Regions from separate parts of the Streptomyces sp. NPDC101194 genome, predicted to be linked through region 1. Evidence: riboswitches for the same ligand, from Rfam matches in the RefSeq annotation. Region 1 holds a riboswitch; each other region holds the start of a gene.

Region 1 (5,530 bases):
CATCGGGGGATGCACATGAAAAGCGCTCCGCACCTGCTGACCGAGGACCGCCCCGAGTACGAGCGGATCCTCGACGACGCACTGCGCCACGCACATGAACGACCGGATCTGGCCGCGGTCGGCGAGCGGCTCAATGCCGTCCAGCTGCGCACCATGGCGCTGGACGCCACGGCGCTGATCACCGCCACGGCCGCCACCGAGTACGAGCACTATGTGAAAGCCCGGCAAGAGCTGCGTGGACCGGTCGAAGGAGCGGGCGAGGATTCGGACGTCGGTCCCGGCACCGGCCGTCAGAACCGGTCGGGCGCCGGCATAGGGGCTGTCGTCACGGTCCTGGCGCCCGTACTCGCCGGCACCGCCGCGTTCATATTCCTGCTGGCCGGCTATCTGCTGAAACTGCTCAGCCAGCCGCCGTCCTTCGCCTCCACCATGGTCACCGCGGGCTGGTTCTTCGCGGCGGTGACGGCCGCCGCGATCCTCGCCGCCGCCATCGGACTGCTCATCACCGCGCTGCGCAACGGGTCGGCGTCGCAGCCCTCCGAGGACGCCGAGGACGAACTGCCGGAGGATGTGGCGCGCGCCCGGGAGGCATGGCGCCACGCACTGCTGGAGCGCGGCATCCTGCCGTTCCTCAGGGACGCGCTCGCCGACCCCGAGGCCGGCCGCGCGTCGCGCACACCGCATCGATCGGCGAACCGCATCCCGAAGGTCGGCTACAGCCGACCGGACTTCACCAGCCCGGACGAGGGCCCGGCGGCAGGCCCGCGCCCGACGTTCACCAGCCCGGACTTCACCAGCCCCGACTTCGGCGGGCCCGAGCACGAACCGGACTGACCAGGTCCGGTCGCCTCGACGACAACCGGTAAGTTCCCCGCCGCAGAACCATCTTGAGGGGCCGTCTGCTGAACGCTCTCGTTCGCCGGCTCTTGGGAACCCTCGCGTCCCGGTCACACTGCGCGCCCGGAGAGCGACGGACGGGTGGCGAAAGTCCGCGAAAAGACCTTCGCCACCCCGGCGCCGCGCGACAGGCTCAGTCAGCGATCGGCAGATAGACGCGGTTGCCCGCCGCGGCGAACTCCCTGGACTTCTCCGCCATGCCCGCGTCGATCTCCGCCTGGGAACCACCGTGTTCACGACGGATGTCCTGGGAGATCTTCATCGAGCAGAACTTCGGGCCGCACATCGAGCAGAAGTGCGCCGTCTTCGCGGGTTCGGCCGGCAGCGTCTCGTCGTGGAACTCCCTTGCCGTGACCGGGTCGAGAGCCAGGTTGAACTGGTCCTCCCAGCGGAATTCGAAGCGGGCGTCGGAGAGTGCGTCGTCCCAGTCCTGCGCCCCCGGATGCCCCTTGGCGAGGTCCGCCGCATGGGCCGCGATCTTGTACGTGATGACGCCGGTCTTCACATCGTCCCGGTCGGGCAGGCCCAGGTGCTCCTTGGGCGTGACGTAACAGAGCATCGCGGTGCCCCACCAGGCGATCATCGCCGCGCCGATGCCCGAGGTGATGTGGTCGTACGCCGGAGCGACATCGGTGGTCAGGGGGCCGAGCGTGTAGAACGGCGCCTCCTCGCAGATCTCCTGCTGCAGGTCGATGTTCTCCTTGATCTTGTGCATCGGGACATGCCCCGGCCCCTCGATCATGGTCTGCACGCCGAACCGCTTGGCAATCGTGTTCAGCTCACCGAGCGTACGCAGTTCGGCGAACTGGGCCTCGTCGTTGGCATCGGCGATCGACCCGGGGCGCAGCCCGTCGCCCAGCGAGTACGTCACGTCGTAGGTGGCGAGGATCTCGCAGAGCTCCTCGAAGTGTTCGTACAGGAAGGACTCCTTGTGGTGCGCGAGGCACCACGCCGCCATGATCGAGCCGCCGCGGGAGACGATGCCGGTCTTGCGGCGAGCGGTCAGCGGAACGTACGGCAGACGCACGCCGGCGTGGACCGTCATGTAGTCGACGCCCTGCTCGGCCTGCTCGATGACGGTGTCCTTGTAGATCTCCCAGGTCAGCTCCTCGGCCTTGCCGTCGACCTTTTCGAGGGCCTGGTAGAGGGGAACGGTGCCGATCGGCACGGGGGAGTTGCGCAGAACCCACTCACGGGTGGTGTGAATGTTGCGTCCGGTGGAAAGGTCCATGACCGTGTCGGCGCCCCAGCGCGTCGCCCATGTCATCTTCTCCACCTCCTCCTCGATGGAGGACGTCACCGCGGAGTTGCCGATGTTGGCATTGACCTTCACCAGGAACCGCTTGCCGATGATCATCGGCTCGATCTCCGGATGGTTGACATTGGCCGGCAGCACGGCCCGCCCCGCGGCGATCTCCTCGCGCACCGCCTCGGGTTCGACGTCCTCCCGGAGCGCCACGTACTCCATCTCCGGAGTGATCTCGCCCCGGCGGGCGTACGCGAGCTGGGTGACCGGCTGCCCGTCCCGGCTGCGGCGGGGCAGCCGCGGGCGGCCGGGGAAGACGGCGTCGAGGTTGCGCAGTCCGCCACGCGGCGAGGTGTGCTTGAGCCCGTCGTCCTCGGGGCGGCCCGGGCGGCCCGGGTACTCCTCGGTGTCACCGCGCGCGGTGATCCAGTTCTCCCGCAGCGGTGCGAGACCGCGACGGACATCGGTCTCGGTGGTGGGATCGGTGTACGGCCCCGACGTGTCGTACAGCGTCACGTCCTTGCCGTTGGTGAGGTGCACCTGACGGACCGGCACCCGGAGGTCCGGGCGTGAGCCCTGGACGTACCCCTTGTGCCAGCCGATGGACTTCCCGGCCTCGTCGCTCTGGTTCGAGGCAGGCGTGCGTGCGTCCGATGTGGTCATGAGACCTACTCCCTACGCCGGCATTACCCGGTAACAGGTTCGGCGGTCGGCGCAGCCTGTCCCGTACAGATGTACGGATATCAGCGCCCTCTCAGCCCGGTGCTCCGAGCTCCCGCGTGTGCAAAGGTCCCCCCACGCTAGCGCCCTGTCCGGCGGAATGAACAGAGGGCCCTTCTCTTCTTGCAATGATCGGCCGGTGACGTCCCCCCAGAACGACCCCGACCCGCAGGGCCATCAGCACGGCCATTCACACGGACACGGCCCCGCCGCGCCCGTCTCCAAGCATCTGCGCAAGGTCATCGCCGCCGTACTGATCCCGTTCGCCACCGCGGTCGTCGTCGGCCTGGTGGCGCTCTGGCCGGGGGGTGCGCCCCCGCACGAGCGGACCGGTGTCGGTTTCGACCGGCAGACCCAGCAGGCCAAGGTGGTGAAGATCGACAAAGTGGACTGCAAGGAAGTGAACGCCGCCCAGATCCCCACCAGTGGCGACACCACGACGCCGCCGGCGAGCGGGGCGGGGCTGTGCGAGAAAGCCATCGTCGAAGTGACGACCGGTCACGACAAGGGCCGCACCTTCGTCGAGATCGTCCACCCCGACGCACCGCGTCAGTTGCGCGAGGGGCAGGGAGTGGTCGTGGCGTACGCCCCCGACGCCCCCCATGACCTGCAGTACTCGGTGACGGATGTGAACCGGAAGTTCCCGATGACGCTGCTGGCGGGGATCTTCGCCCTGGTCGTGGTCGCGGTGGGCAGGATGCGCGGCGTGATGGCGCTGGTCGCGCTCGCCGTGTCGTTCGCCGTGCTGACGCTGTTCATCCTCCCGGCCGTCCTCCAGGGCTCGAATCCACTGCTCGTCGCAGTGGTCGGGGCCAGCGCGATCATGCTGATCGCGCTCTACATGTGCCATGGCCTGACCGCCCGCACCTCGGTCGCCGTCATCGGCACCCTGATCTCCCTGCTGCTGATCGGGCTGCTCGGATCACTCTTCATCGGCTGGGCCGGCCTGACCGGCAACACCGATGACAGCACCGGCCTCATCCACGGCCTGTACCCGCACATCGACATGAGCGGTCTGCTGCTGGCCGGTGTGATCATCGGCTCGCTCGGGGTGCTCGACGATGTGACGGTCACCCAGACATCTGCGGTCTGGGAGTTGCACCAGGCGAACCCGATGATGGGTGCGCGGGGTCTCTACCGGGCAGGGATCAGGATCGGGCGCGATCACATCGCGTCGGTCGTCAATACGCTGGTACTGGCTTACGCGGGCGCCGCGCTGCCGCTGCTGCTGCTGTTCTCGATCGCCCAGAGCAGCGTGGGAACGGTGGCCAACAGCGAGCTGGTGGCGGAGGAGATCGTACGTACGCTGGTCGGCTCGATCGGACTGGTCGCCTCGGTACCGGTGACGACCGTGCTCGCCGCGCTGGTCGTCTCCGCGGACCGCACGGGGCTCGGCGCGGAAGCCGGAGCTCCAGCACCCGTACGGACCGGGAAAGGTCGCCGTCGCAGGGCGAGGGCTTGAACGCCTCAACACGGAGAGTGATTCACCCATTCGGCGGGTGTCGTGTTCGACCGGCGGGCCGACCTGCGGCGCCGCGCTCTTCAGCCGGCGTTCTGTTCCTCCGCGAGGATCCGGCCCAGGGCCTCTTCCAGATTGCCCTCGAAGTCACCCAGCGTGCACTCCTGCCCGAGCGGCACGAGTTTGTCGGTGCGGTCGAGGAATGCCACGAGCGGCGCCGTACCGGCCCTGAAGAGGGCGCGATCCGCGCCCACCTGAAGACGGATGTGTACATCGGACAACCCCTCGGGCTCCGTGGGCCCGATGTGCACATCGCCGTCGCCACTGGGGCTGTTGAGGCCGTCGAGCAGCAGCTCACGGCCGAATGCCCAGGTGACGGGGGCGTCGCCGGGCAGATGGAAGGTCATCCGGATCGCATACGGATCGCACACTTCGTACCGGAGCTCCACCGGGATCCGAAAAGAGAGCTCCTCGGAAACGAGGAAGCTCATCATGACCTCAGCTTGAACCGACTCGCGCATCGTTCAACCCCGCAGTAGATGAATCTGGCCAGGAATGATCCCCCGTGGCCCTATTGACGCCATCGTGGTGCACGCGATAGCAGATCACAAGGAGTGATTTTTCAGATACTGATAGAGAACATGAACGAGCGCAAGAGGTTGGCAACTTCGCAACGTAGTTGTTCGACTGCGGGGAGCAACCGGTCTTCCTGCTCCAAGGGTACGGAAATCGCCATCGCTGCGGCAGTGAAACCGGCAGCGATCGGGATGGCCGCACAGACCGTCCCCAGGGCGTACTCCTGTCGTTCGATGACGGGTTCCATTCGTTCCAACGACCGCAATCGCTCGAGAAGCGACGCGCGGTCCCGCACCGAATAGCGGGTCAGCGGACGTACCGGGTGCCGGTCCAGATGATCCTCGCGGGCCTTCTCGTCGAGCCGACTCAGCAGACACTGGCCGATCGCATGGGCGTGGCCGGTCTCCCGGAAGGATGCCCACTCGTCCACCGCGGGTGCGGCGGGGTCGTCGGCGACCGCGACGAGTTCGATCTCGCCCTCGCGGTAGACGGCGCAGTACACCGGCGCGCCAATGGTGTCGCGCCAGCGGCTCAGCGACTCCGTCATCCGGCTGCGACGATTCCGCAGCGTTCCCTCGCCGACCAGGCGCTCCGCGACGGCGCCGAAAAGAAAGACGCCGTTCTCCCGGCGT
Region 2 (5,530 bases), on a different contig from region 1:
CGAGCAGCCACAGCGCGACTATTCCGAACGCGATGTAGAGGACCGTCCAGCCCATGCCCGCCCCCTCCTACGGCCACCGCCCCGGGTCGTGGCGGGTACGGCCGGTCACGACTGCTTGTGCAGTCCGAGATTCTCGTAGATTTCGAGCGTCGCCGTCGAGTTGTTGAGCGTGATGAAGTGCAGTCCGGGCACACCCTCGGAGCGCAGCCTCGCACAGAACCGCGTTGCGAAGTCGATTCCAATGGAGCGTACAGCGGCGGGATCGTCCTTGGCGGCGAGGATGCGTTCTTTCAGAGAGGAAGGGAAAGACGCGTTGCTGAGCTGCGCGAATCGGTCCAGTTGCTTGACGCTGGTCAGCGGCATGACCTCGGGGATGATCGGGGTTTCGCAACCCGCCGCGACGACGCGGTCACGCATCCGCAAATAGTCCTCCGGATTGAAGAACATCTGGGTGATGGCATAGTCGGCACCGGCGCGGCACTTGTCCACGAAATGCCGGATGTCGGTGTCCCAGTCGGTCGAGCGGGGATGCATCTCGGGAAATGCCGCGACGCCGACACAGAAATCGCCGGATTCCTTGATGAGCCGGACGAGATCGGCCGCGTACCGCACCCCCTGCGGGTGCTCGACCCACTCGCCCATCGGGTCGCCCGGCGGGTCCCCGCGCACGGCGAGGATGTTCCGGATCCCGGCATCGGCGTACTGCCCGATCATGTTGCGCAGCTCGGCGACGGAGTGGTTGACCGCCGTGAGGTGCGCGACCGGGGTGAGGGTGGAGTCGGCGGCGATCTGCTGGGTGGCCTTGACCGTCCCGGCCCGGGTGGAGCCGCCGGCACCGTAGGTCACGGAGACGAAGCTCGGCCCCACCGCCTCCACGCGGCGGAGCGCGTTCCAGAGATTCCGCTCGCCCTTCTCGGTCTTCGGCGCCCAGAACTCGAACGAATACGAGGTCTTGCCGGTCGCAAGGAGCTCACGCACCGTACGCGCGTGATCCGTCCTGGTGGAAGATGTGCCAAGGGCCATATGGGCAGGTTAACCAGAGCGCGACGACCACAGGACCAGACCAGCGTCAATTGTCCGAATTGACTGGTTGTTTGTCCACTCCTCGGACACCTGGCCGGATCATGCTCCGGCGCGTGCCCGGATGCGCCCGGCGAGCTCGGCGGTGGCGGCGGCGGGGTCGGCGGCCTCGGTGATCGCCCGTACGACGACCACCCGGCGGGCTCCGGCGTCCAGCACCTCGTCGAGATTGCCGGCGTCGATCCCGCCGATGGCGAACCATGGGCGGCGCGTGCCGAGCGAGGCGGCGTAGCGCACCAGGTCCAGACCGGGGGCGGCCCGGCCGGGCTTGGTCGGGGTGGGCCAGCAGGGGCCGGTGCAGAAGTAGTCCACACCCGGCTCGGCGACGGCCGCGTCGACCTCGGACTCCGCGTGGGTGGAGCGGCCTATCACCGCCTCCTCGCCGATGACGGCGCGGGCGGCGGGCACCGGCAGGTCTCCCTGGCCGAGATGCAGCACGTCGGAGCCGATGGCGTGGGCGACATCGGCCCGGTCGTTCACCGCGAGGAGCTTGCCGTGGCGCCTGCAGGCTTCGGCGAGGACTGCCAGGTGGTCGAGCTCCTCGGCCGCCTCCATGCCCTTGTCGCGCAGCTGGACGATGTCCACCCCGCTGGAGAGGACGGCGTCCAGGAAGGCCGGGAGGTCGCCCTGCCGCTTGCGGGCGTCCGTGCACAGATACAGCCGGGCGTCGGACAGCTGCGCGCGAGGCGTGGACATGGTGCGGTTCCCCCTGGAGAGCGTCGTGGAGCGGTTGTCGGGACGGTGCGGGGTGCGGGCCGCGCGACACCGCGGGGCCCGCACCTCACCTACGGCCGGCGGTCAGACGGCGAGCGCCTGGGCGCGGCGCTTCACCTCCGTGCCGCGATTCTCGCTCAGCGCCTGGGCGGGGGTACCGGGCAGGGTCGGGTCGGGGGTGAAGAGCCATTCCAGCATCTCTTCGTCGGTGAAGCCGTCGTCCCGCAGCAGCGTCAGGGTGCCGGAGAGGCCCTTGACGACCTTGTTGCCCGCGATGAAGGCGGCAGGCACCTGCAGCGCCCGGTTCTCACCACGTCGTACGGCGATGAGCTGGCCCTCCTTGACCAGCTGCCGCACGCGCGTCACCTCGACATCGAGCATTTCCGCGATGTCGGGGAGGTGGAGCCAGGCAGGGACGAGAGCATCGATCTTTGCGTCAATCTCGGTCACGGGGACAAGCGTGCCATCCCGGACCGACAGTCGGTAGCCGGGCCGACCGTACGGGGGTGCGGGGTAGGCCGTCAGAGGGTCGCCGACTTCAGCGGTACGGAGGGATCCGCGACCCGTGCCGGATCGAGCCGCGCCCCCGCCTCGACGAGCCTGCGCCCCTGCGCCAGATCGCGCGGGCGGCCGACGGCGAGGACCGCGACCAGAACGCCGTCGCGCAGCCAGCACACCGACCAGGAGCGCTCCGCCGGATCGCCGCGCCACAGCAGGGTGTCGGCCGCCGCACAGTGGCCCGCGTACTGCACGAACCGGCCGAACTGCTCGGACCAGAAGTACGGCACGGGGTCGTACGTCCGCGGCGCCGGACCGTCGTCGGCCCCTGCCGCGATGATGTTCGCGGCGGCGGTGCGCGGGCCCTGGAGGGCGTTGTCCCAGTGGTGGACGAGAAGCCGTTCGCCGTATCGGGCGGAGGGGAACGAGGCGCAGTCGCCGACCGCGTACACATCGGGCTGCGAGGTGCGCAGCGCATCGTCGGCGGTCACCGATCCGTCGGGGCCGAGCGTGATGCCGGAACCGGCCAGCCAGCCGGTGGCGGGCCGTGCGCCGATGCCGACGACGACCGCTCCGGCCGGGATCGCGCGGCCGTCCGCGAGGATCACACGGCCGGGTTCGATGCGCTCGACCCGGGCCCCGGTGAGGAGTTCGGCGCCGCTCTCGGCGTACCAGGCGGCCATCGGGGCGGCGACCTCGGCGGGCATCGCGCCGGCGAGCGGCCGGTCGGCCGCCTCGACGACGGTGACCGCGCAACCCGCGGCGCGGGCAGCGGTGGCGAACTCCGCGCCGATCCAGCCCGCTCCGACGACCACGACGCCGTGCCGCTCGTCGAGGACGGGCCGCAGTCGTGCCGCGTCGTCGAGGGTACGCAGCAGATGGACACCGGGGACGCCTTCGGTACCGGGCAGGACGATCGGCTCGGCGCCGGTCGCGACCACCAGGACGTCGTAGGGAACAGGCCCTGACGGCGTGTCCAGCTCGTGCTCCCCGGGCCGCACACCGGTGACTTCGCACCCCAGCCGCAGTTCGATGTCCAGTGCCTCGAAGTCGACGTCGAACGCGGAGCCCTCGGCCTCGCCCAGCAGTACCGCCTTGGACAGCGGGGGCCGGTCGTAGGGCTGGTGCGGTTCGGCACCGATCAGGGTGACGGGGCCGGTGAAGCCCTGCTCCCGCAGGGCCACCGCGGTCTGCACCCCGGCCATGCCCGCACCGACGATGACGGCGCGGCGCTCTGCCCGCCGGTCCGGCTGCTCTGTCTGCTGCTGATCGCTCACCCGTACACCATAAACATCTGACGGACCGTCAGGAAAGAGTGAGTTCCTCGACGGTGCTCGTCCCACTGCCCTCCTGCGACTCCCATGCCCACCGCTCGTCCAGCCGGACCCGGCCGTCCGGGAGGTCGACGACGGTGGAGACGCAGTGGCCGCTGGACGTCGTGCCGTCCTGCTTCAGCTGGACGTACCGGAAGTCCAGGGTGTCACCGTCCCGGGTGCCGACGAGATGGCCGCGCACCACGTCGCCGCCCGCGTACTCGGCCCAGATCCGGCCGGCTTCCTCGTGGTAGGTGAAGCGGGTACGGGTGCCGACCTGGCCGGGCGCCTGGTCGGCGACCGGGGCGAGGACGAGTCCGTCGAGCGAACGGGCCACGGTGGCCACTCCCTTACTGGTCCGGAGGGACGGGGTTTAGGGTGGCCAACGTAAAGCACTCGCGGGAGCCCGGACGCACCGGGCTGAGAGGGAGGCTGGGACGGCCTCCGACCGTACGAACCTGATCCGGGTCATGCCGGCGAAGGGAGGGGCTGGACGCCCATGCGTTCTGCACGGAACGGAAACGGATCCGACGTCCTCGTCATCGGGGGCGGGATCATCGGTCTGGTGACCGCCTGGCGGGCCGCGCAACGCGGACTGCGCATCGCGGTCGTCGACCCCGAACCGGGCGGCGGGGCCGCCGGGGTGGCGGCCGGCATGCTGGCCGCGGTCACCGAACTCCACTACGGCGAAGAGATGCTGCTGGGCCTCAATGTCGCCTCGGCCGCCCGCTACCCCGGCTTCGCGGCCGAACTGGAGGCGGCGAGCGGGCGGGAGACCGGCTTCCGCGCCTGCGGCACGCTGGCCGTCGCGCTGGACTCCGACGACCGCGCCCATCTGCGGGAACTGCACGCCCTGCAACAGCGTTCCGGCCTGGAGTCGGAGTGGCTCACCGGCCGCGAATGCCGCCGCCTGGAGCCGATGCTCGCGCCGGGCGTCCGCGGCGGTCTGCGGGTCGACGGCGACCACCAGGTCGATCCCCGCCGGCTGGCCGCCGCTCTGCTGACCGCCTGCGAGCGGGCCGGGGTGCTCTTCCACCGCGGCTGGGCGGAGCGCCTGACGGTGATCCGCGACCGGGCCGCCGGAGCCGTGCTCGCCGGGGGCACGGAACTCACCGCCGACCAGGTCGTGCTCGCCGCGGGCAGTCTGAGCGGCAGGCTCCCGGGACTGCCGGACGAGGTCGTGCCGCCGGTCCGTCCGGTGAAGGGGCAGGTGCTGCGGCTGACGGTGCCCGCCGCGTACGCGCCCTTCCTCACCCGGACGGTCCGGGCCGTGGTCCGGGGCAGCCATGTCTATCTCGTACCGCGCGAGAACGGCGAACTGGTCGTCGGCGCCACCAGCGAGGAGATGGGCTGGGACACCACCGTCACCGCGGGCGGCGTCTACGAACTGCTGCGGGACGCCCACGAACTGGTACCGGGCGTCACCGAACTGCCGCTCACCGAGACCCGCGCCGGCCTGCGCCCCGCCTCTCCCGACAACGCGCCGCTGCTCGGCCCCACCGCCCTGCCCGGCCTCCACCTCGCCACCGGCCACCACCGCAACGGGGTGCTGCTCACCCCCATCACCGGTGACGTCATGGCGGAACTCCTCACCGGTGGCGAGCTGCCCGAGCCGGCCCGCCCCTTCACCCCGTTCCGTTTCTCGCCCGCCGCCCCCGTACGTCAGGAGCAGCCCGCATGACCGAGCCCACGCCCCTCTCCGTGCCGGATTCCACCCCAGAGCCCGGCCCCGCACCCCTGTCCGTGTCCGTGTCCGTGAACGGCGAGGTCCGCCCGCTCGCCGCGGGCACCACCCTGGACGCCCTCGTCGCCACCCTGACCGCCGCGCACTCCGGCGTCGCGGCCGCCGTCAACGAGACCGTCGTCCCGCGCGGCCGGTGGTCCGCCGCCGTGCTCGGTGACGGGGACCGCGTCGAGGTCCTGAC
Region 3 (5,530 bases), on a different contig from region 1:
GCCCGTGCGGTCAAGGGTGAGAAGATCGGCACGCTCGTGAGTGACCAGGGCACCCGGACCTGAGAACCGGGGGACCTTCCCGGGAAGCGACGGGAGGGTCCGGGGCCTGCCGGGAACACCCCGGTACAGGTGCCGAAGGATGGACAACGGCCTGCCGGTCGGACACCGTGCAGGTGAGGACGCGACGCAGGACCCGCCGGGCCCGAGCAGCCGGGCCCACTCAGACACGCAGGAGCACGTGGTGATCGAAGAAACCCTCCTTGAGGCCGAGGAGAAGATGGAGAAGGCCGTCGTCGTCGCGAAGGAGGACTTCGCCGCGATCCGTACCGGCCGTGCGCACCCGGCGATGTTCAACAAGATCGTCGCCGACTACTACGGCGCGCTGACCCCGATCAACCAGCTCGCCTCGTTCTCGGTGCCCGAGCCGCGCATGGCCGTCGTGACGCCGTTCGACAAGAGCGCGCTGCGCAACATCGAGCAGGCCATCCGTGACTCGGACCTGGGCGTCAACCCGAGCAACGACGGCAACATCATCCGGGTCACCTTCCCGGACCTCACCGAAGAGCGTCGTCGCGACTACATCAAGGTCGCGAAGTCGAAGGCCGAGGACTCGAAGATCTCCATCCGGGCCGTGCGCCGCAAGGCCAAGGAGACCCTCGACAAGCTGGTCAAGGACAAGGAGTCCGGCGAGGACGAGGTGCGTCGCGCGGAGAAGGAGCTCGACGACACCACCGCGAAGTACGTCGCACAGGTCGACGAGCTGCTCAAGCACAAGGAAGCCGAGCTGCTCGAAGTCTGATGAACGACTCTTCCCGGGGCGCCCCACAGGGAGCCGGTCGCTGGGGTGCGCCCGAGATGCAGGCCGCCCCGGCGGGTCCTGCATACGATGTGCATGACGCCCAGCAGACTCGGCCCATGCCCATCGTGCCGGACGTTCCCGACGCAGGTAGAGACGCTGACGACCGTGATGACCGGGACCAGGGGGCCGCACGCCTGAGCGGCGGCCCCCTGTTTCGTGACGAGAAGCCGCAGGAGCTCATGTCCACCGCGCCACCGCCCCCGCAGAAGAAACGTGCGGGCCGTGATCTGCGAGCCGCGATAGGGGTCGGTGTGGGGCTCGGCGCCGTCATCGTCGCCTCGCTGTTCATCGTGAAGGCCGTCTTCGTCGGTGTGATCGCCGTCGCCGTCGTCGTGGGGCTCTGGGAACTCACCTCACGGCTGGAGGAGCGCAAGGGCATCAAGGCGCCGCTCGTTCCGCTTGCGGTCGGTGGCGCGGCGATGGTGGTGGCCGGATATGCCCGCGGCGCCGAGGGTGCCTGGGTGGCGATGGCACTGACCGCGCTCGCGGTGCTCGTCTGGCGGATGACCGAGCCGCCGGAGGATTACCTCAGGGACGTCACGGCCGGCATGTTCGCCGCGTTCTACGTGCCGTTCCTGGCGACCTTCGTCGCGATGCTCCTGACCGCGGACGACGGGCCGCAGCGGGTGCTCACCTTCCTGCTGCTGACCGTGGTCAGCGACACGGGCGCGTACGCCGTCGGCTGGCGCTTCGGGAAGCACAAGCTCGCGCCGCGCATCAGCCCCGGAAAGACCCGCGAGGGGCTGTTCGGGGCGGTCGCCTTCGCGATGGTCGCCGGCGCGCTGTGCATGCAGTTCCTGATCGACGGCGGTTCCTGGTGGCAGGGACTGCTGCTGGGGCTCGCGGTCGCGGTCAGCGCCACCCTCGGTGACCTGGGCGAGTCGATGATCAAGCGGGACCTCGGTATCAAGGACATGGGCACGCTGTTGCCGGGGCACGGCGGAATCATGGACCGGCTGGACTCGCTGCTGCCGACCGCCCCGGTGGTCTGGCTGCTGCTGGTGCTGTTCGTGGGTTCCGGCTGATCCGCGAGATCCACCTTCCTGACCTGGGCATTCACGTGTGAGGGTCCGTCGTCCACAGGGCGGCGGGCCCTCATCGTTCTGTCTGCGACACTGGATGGACCATGCCTAAGCCAGGAGAACTCACTTTCGTCGCGCCCCGCGGAGCCAAGAAGCCGCCGCGGCACCTCGCCGACCTCACACCCGCCGAGCGCAAGGAAGCGGTCGCCGCGATCGGCGAGAAGCCGTTCCGCGCCCAGCAGCTCTCGCAGCACTACTTCGCGCGGTACGCGCACGACCCGGCCGAGTGGACCAACATCCCGGCCGGTTCGCGGGACAAGCTCGCCGAGGCGATGTTCCCCGACCTGATGTCCGTGGTCCGCCACATCAGCTGTGACGACGACACCACGCGCAAGACGCTGTGGAAGCTGCACGACGGGACGCTCGTCGAGTCCGTTCTGATGCGCTACCCGGAGCGGGTGACGATGTGCATCTCGTCTCAGGCGGGATGCGGGATGAACTGCCCGTTCTGTGCGACGGGGCAGGCCGGTCTCGACCGCAATCTGTCGACCGCCGAGATCGTTCACCAGATCGTGGACGGCATGCGGGCCCTGCGCGACGGAGAGGTTCCCGGAGGCCCGGCACGGCTCTCCAACATCGTCTTCATGGGCATGGGCGAGCCGCTCGCCAACTACAACCGGGTGGTCGGCGCGATCCGTCGGCTGACCGACCCGGAGCCGGACGGCCTGGGGCTCTCGCAGCGCGGGATCACCGTCTCCACCGTGGGGCTGGTGCCCGCGATGCTGCGCTTCGCCGACGAGGGTTTCAAGTGCCGTCTCGCCGTGTCCCTGCACGCCCCGGACGACGAACTGCGCGACACGCTCGTCCCCGTGAACACGCGGTGGAAGGTGCGCGAGGTGCTGGACGCGGCGTGGGAGTACGCGGAGAAGTCCGGCCGCCGCGTTTCCATCGAGTACGCGCTGATCCGGGACATCAACGACCAGGCGTGGCGCGGTGACCTGCTCGGCCGGCTCCTCAAGGGCAAGCGGGTGCACGTCAATCTGATCCCGTTGAACCCGACGCCCGGCTCCAAGTGGACCGCCTCGCGGCCCGAGGACGAGAAGGCCTTCGTCGAGGCGATCGCGGCCCACGGGGTGCCGGTGACGGTGCGGGACACCCGCGGCCAGGAGATCGACGGAGCCTGCGGACAGCTGGCGGCGGCCGAGCGCTGAGGCCGGGGCGGCCCGTGTAACCTGGGCCTGAAATCAACTTCATATTCCGACAGGGGAGCGCCACAGCGCTGAGAGTGCGGCACCGAGGACAGGTCGTCCGCAGACCCTCTGAACCTCGCCCGGGTCATTCCGGGTAGGAAGTTCGGTCATCAACTCATGCTGTTGCGCCCTGCCCGCATTGCGCGGGCGGGGCCGCGTCTCTTCCTGGCCAAAACCCAGGAGGAATCCACAATGAGCACCACACGCAGAACCAAGCAGCTCGCGGCGACCGCTGCCGCTGCCGCGCTCGGCGTCACGGCACTGGCCGGATGCGGGAGTTCCGACAAGTCCGCCTCCGGTTCCGGGGGCACGAAGGGCTCCGGCTCGAAGACCGTGACGCTCGTCAGCCATGACTCCTTCAACGCCTCCCCCGACGTGCTGAAGGAGTTCACCAAGGAGACCGGCTACACCGTCAAGGTGCTGAAGAGCGGCGACGCCGGTGTCGCGCTCAACCAGGAGATCCTGACCAAGGGGTCCCCGCGCGGCGATGTGTTCTTCGGCGTCGACAACACCCTGCTCTCCCGGGCCCTGGACAGCGGGCTCTTCACGCCGTACGAGGCGAAGGGTATCGACCGGGTGGCGGCCGACACGCGGCTGGACGGCACCGAGCACCGGGTCACCCCGATCGACACCGGCGACATCTGCGTCAACTACGACAAGAAGTACTTCGCCGACAAGAAGCTGGCACCGCCGCGGTCCTTCGACGACCTGGCGAAGCCCGCGTACAAGAACCTCCTCGTCACGGAGAACGCCGCGACCTCCTCGCCCGGCCTCGGCTTCCTCCTCGGTACCGTCGCCACCTACGGCGACAAGGGCTACCAGGACTACTGGAAGAAGCTGAAGAGCAACGGCGTCAAGGTCGTCGACGGCTGGGAGCAGGCCTACAACGAGGAGTTCTCCGGATCCGCGGGCGGCCGTAAGGCCAAGGCCGACCGCCCGTTGGTCGTCTCGTACGCCTCCAGTCCGCCGGTCGAGGTGCTCTACGCGAAGCCGCAGCCGGCCGAGGCCCCCACCGGCGTCGCCACCGGGACCTGCTTCCGGCAGATCGAGTTCGCCGGTCTGCTGAACGGCGCGAAGAACGAGGCGGGCGGCAAGGCCTTGCTGGACTTCCTGATCAGCAAGCGGTTCCAGGAGGACATGCCGCTCAACATGTTCGTGAACCCGGTCACCAAGGGTGCGGAACTGCCGGAGCTCTTCACGAAGTTCGGCGCGACGATCGACAGGCCGACGACCGTCGCCCCTGATCGGATCTCCAAGAACCGTGAGCAGTGGGTCCAGTCGTGGTCCTCGCTCGTAGTGAAGTAGCGAAGACTCCCGTACGCGGATCGGACGCGGGCGGGAAGGGTGCGCACGAGGAGCCGCGCGGCCGTTTTGGGCGCGTGGACCCGGTGCGCGCGAAGGCGTGGCGCGGGAGCGCGGTGCGGCTCGGCCTGATGGCCGTGCCCGTCGCGTTCTTCGCGCTGTTCTTCGCCTACCCCGTCACCGCCATCGTCGCCCGCGGGCTGAAGACGGACGGCGTCTGGCAGTTCGGCCGGATCGGCGAGGTGCTGACCCGGCCGGACATCCGTGACGTCCTCTGGTTCACCACCTGGCAGGCGCTCGCCTCGACCGCGCTGACCCTGCTGATCGCGCTGCCCGGCGCCTATGTCTTCGCCCGTCTCGACTTCCCCGGGAAGCAACTGCTGCGGGCGGTCGTCACCGTTCCGTTCGTCCTGCCCACCGTCGTCGTCGGGACGGCCTTCCTGGCGTTGCTGGGACGCGGCGGGTTCCTCGACCAGCTCTGGGGCGTACGGCTCGACACCACGGTCTGGGCGATTCTGCTCGCCCACGTCTTCTTCAACTACGCGGTGGTCGTGCGGACCGTGGGCGGGCTGTGGTCACAGCTCGACCCGCGGCAGGAGGAGGCCGCCCGGGTGCTGGGCGCCGGACGGTTCGCCGCCTGGCGGCGGGTCACCCTGCCGGCCCTGGCACCCGCCGTGGCCGCCGCCGCGCTGATGGTCTTCCTCTTCACCTTCACCTCCTTCGGGGTCGTGCAGATCCTCGGCGGTCCGGGCTACGCCACGCTGGAGGTGGAGATCTACCGGCAGACCGCCCAACTGCTCGCCCTGCCGACGGCCGCCGTACTGACGCTGGTGCAGTTCGCCGCCGTCGGAGCGATCCTCGCCGTGCACGCGTGGACCGTACGGCGCAGGGAGACCGCGCTGAAGCTGGTCGATCCGGCACGGACCGCCCGCAGGCCTCGTGGTGCCGGGCAGTGGTCGCTCCTCGGCGGGGTGCTGCTGACCGTGCTGCTGCTGATACTGCTGCCGCTCGGGGTACTGGTGGAACGCTCGCTGGACACTCCCGGGGGCCATGGCCTGGACTTCTACCGTGCCCTGCGGTCCGTGGACGCGGGCGGC

Evidence for each region. Region 1 has a riboswitch for thiamine pyrophosphate ahead of thiC (phosphomethylpyrimidine synthase ThiC). Riboswitches for the same ligand answer to the same signal wherever they lie in the genome.
Region 2: it holds a riboswitch for thiamine pyrophosphate, as region 1 does, so the genes downstream of both, thiO (glycine oxidase ThiO) here and thiC (phosphomethylpyrimidine synthase ThiC) in region 1, are expected to answer to the same signal.
Region 3: it holds a riboswitch for thiamine pyrophosphate, as region 1 does, so the genes downstream of both, ACIRP2_RS34060 (thiamine ABC transporter substrate binding subunit) here and thiC (phosphomethylpyrimidine synthase ThiC) in region 1, are expected to answer to the same signal.

The regions. Positions count from the first base shown of each region.
Region 1 is NZ_JBIWOS010000004.1:211,899-217,428, forward strand. It holds gene ACIRP2_RS17580 (hypothetical protein) at 10-834, shown strand; gene thiC (phosphomethylpyrimidine synthase ThiC) at 1,031-2,806, opposite strand; TPP riboswitch at 2,799-2,932, opposite strand; gene ACIRP2_RS17590 (YibE/F family protein) at 3,003-4,325, shown strand; gene ACIRP2_RS17595 (SsgA family sporulation/cell division regulator) at 4,406-4,843, opposite strand; gene ACIRP2_RS17600 (IclR family transcriptional regulator) at 4,945-5,530, opposite strand, start outside.
Region 2 is NZ_JBIWOS010000001.1:1,092,499-1,098,028, reverse strand. It holds gene ACIRP2_RS04820 (hypothetical protein) at 1-55, opposite strand, end outside; gene metF (methylenetetrahydrofolate reductase [NAD(P)H]) at 106-1,023, opposite strand; gene thiE (thiamine phosphate synthase) at 1,123-1,776, opposite strand; gene ACIRP2_RS04805 (Rv2175c family DNA-binding protein) at 1,879-2,244, opposite strand; gene ACIRP2_RS04800 (NAD(P)/FAD-dependent oxidoreductase) at 2,316-3,569, opposite strand; gene ACIRP2_RS04795 (hypothetical protein) at 3,598-3,942, opposite strand; TPP riboswitch at 3,994-4,107, shown strand; gene thiO (glycine oxidase ThiO) at 4,105-5,286, shown strand; gene thiS (sulfur carrier protein ThiS) at 5,283-5,530, shown strand, end outside.
Region 3 is NZ_JBIWOS010000012.1:228,430-233,959, forward strand. It holds gene pyrH (UMP kinase) at 1-63, shown strand, start outside; gene frr (ribosome recycling factor) at 242-799, shown strand; gene ACIRP2_RS34050 (phosphatidate cytidylyltransferase) at 799-1,884, shown strand; gene rlmN (23S rRNA (adenine(2503)-C(2))-methyltransferase RlmN) at 1,986-3,092, shown strand; TPP riboswitch at 3,134-3,250, shown strand; gene ACIRP2_RS34060 (thiamine ABC transporter substrate binding subunit) at 3,324-4,436, shown strand; gene ACIRP2_RS34065 (ABC transporter permease) at 4,565-5,530, shown strand, end outside.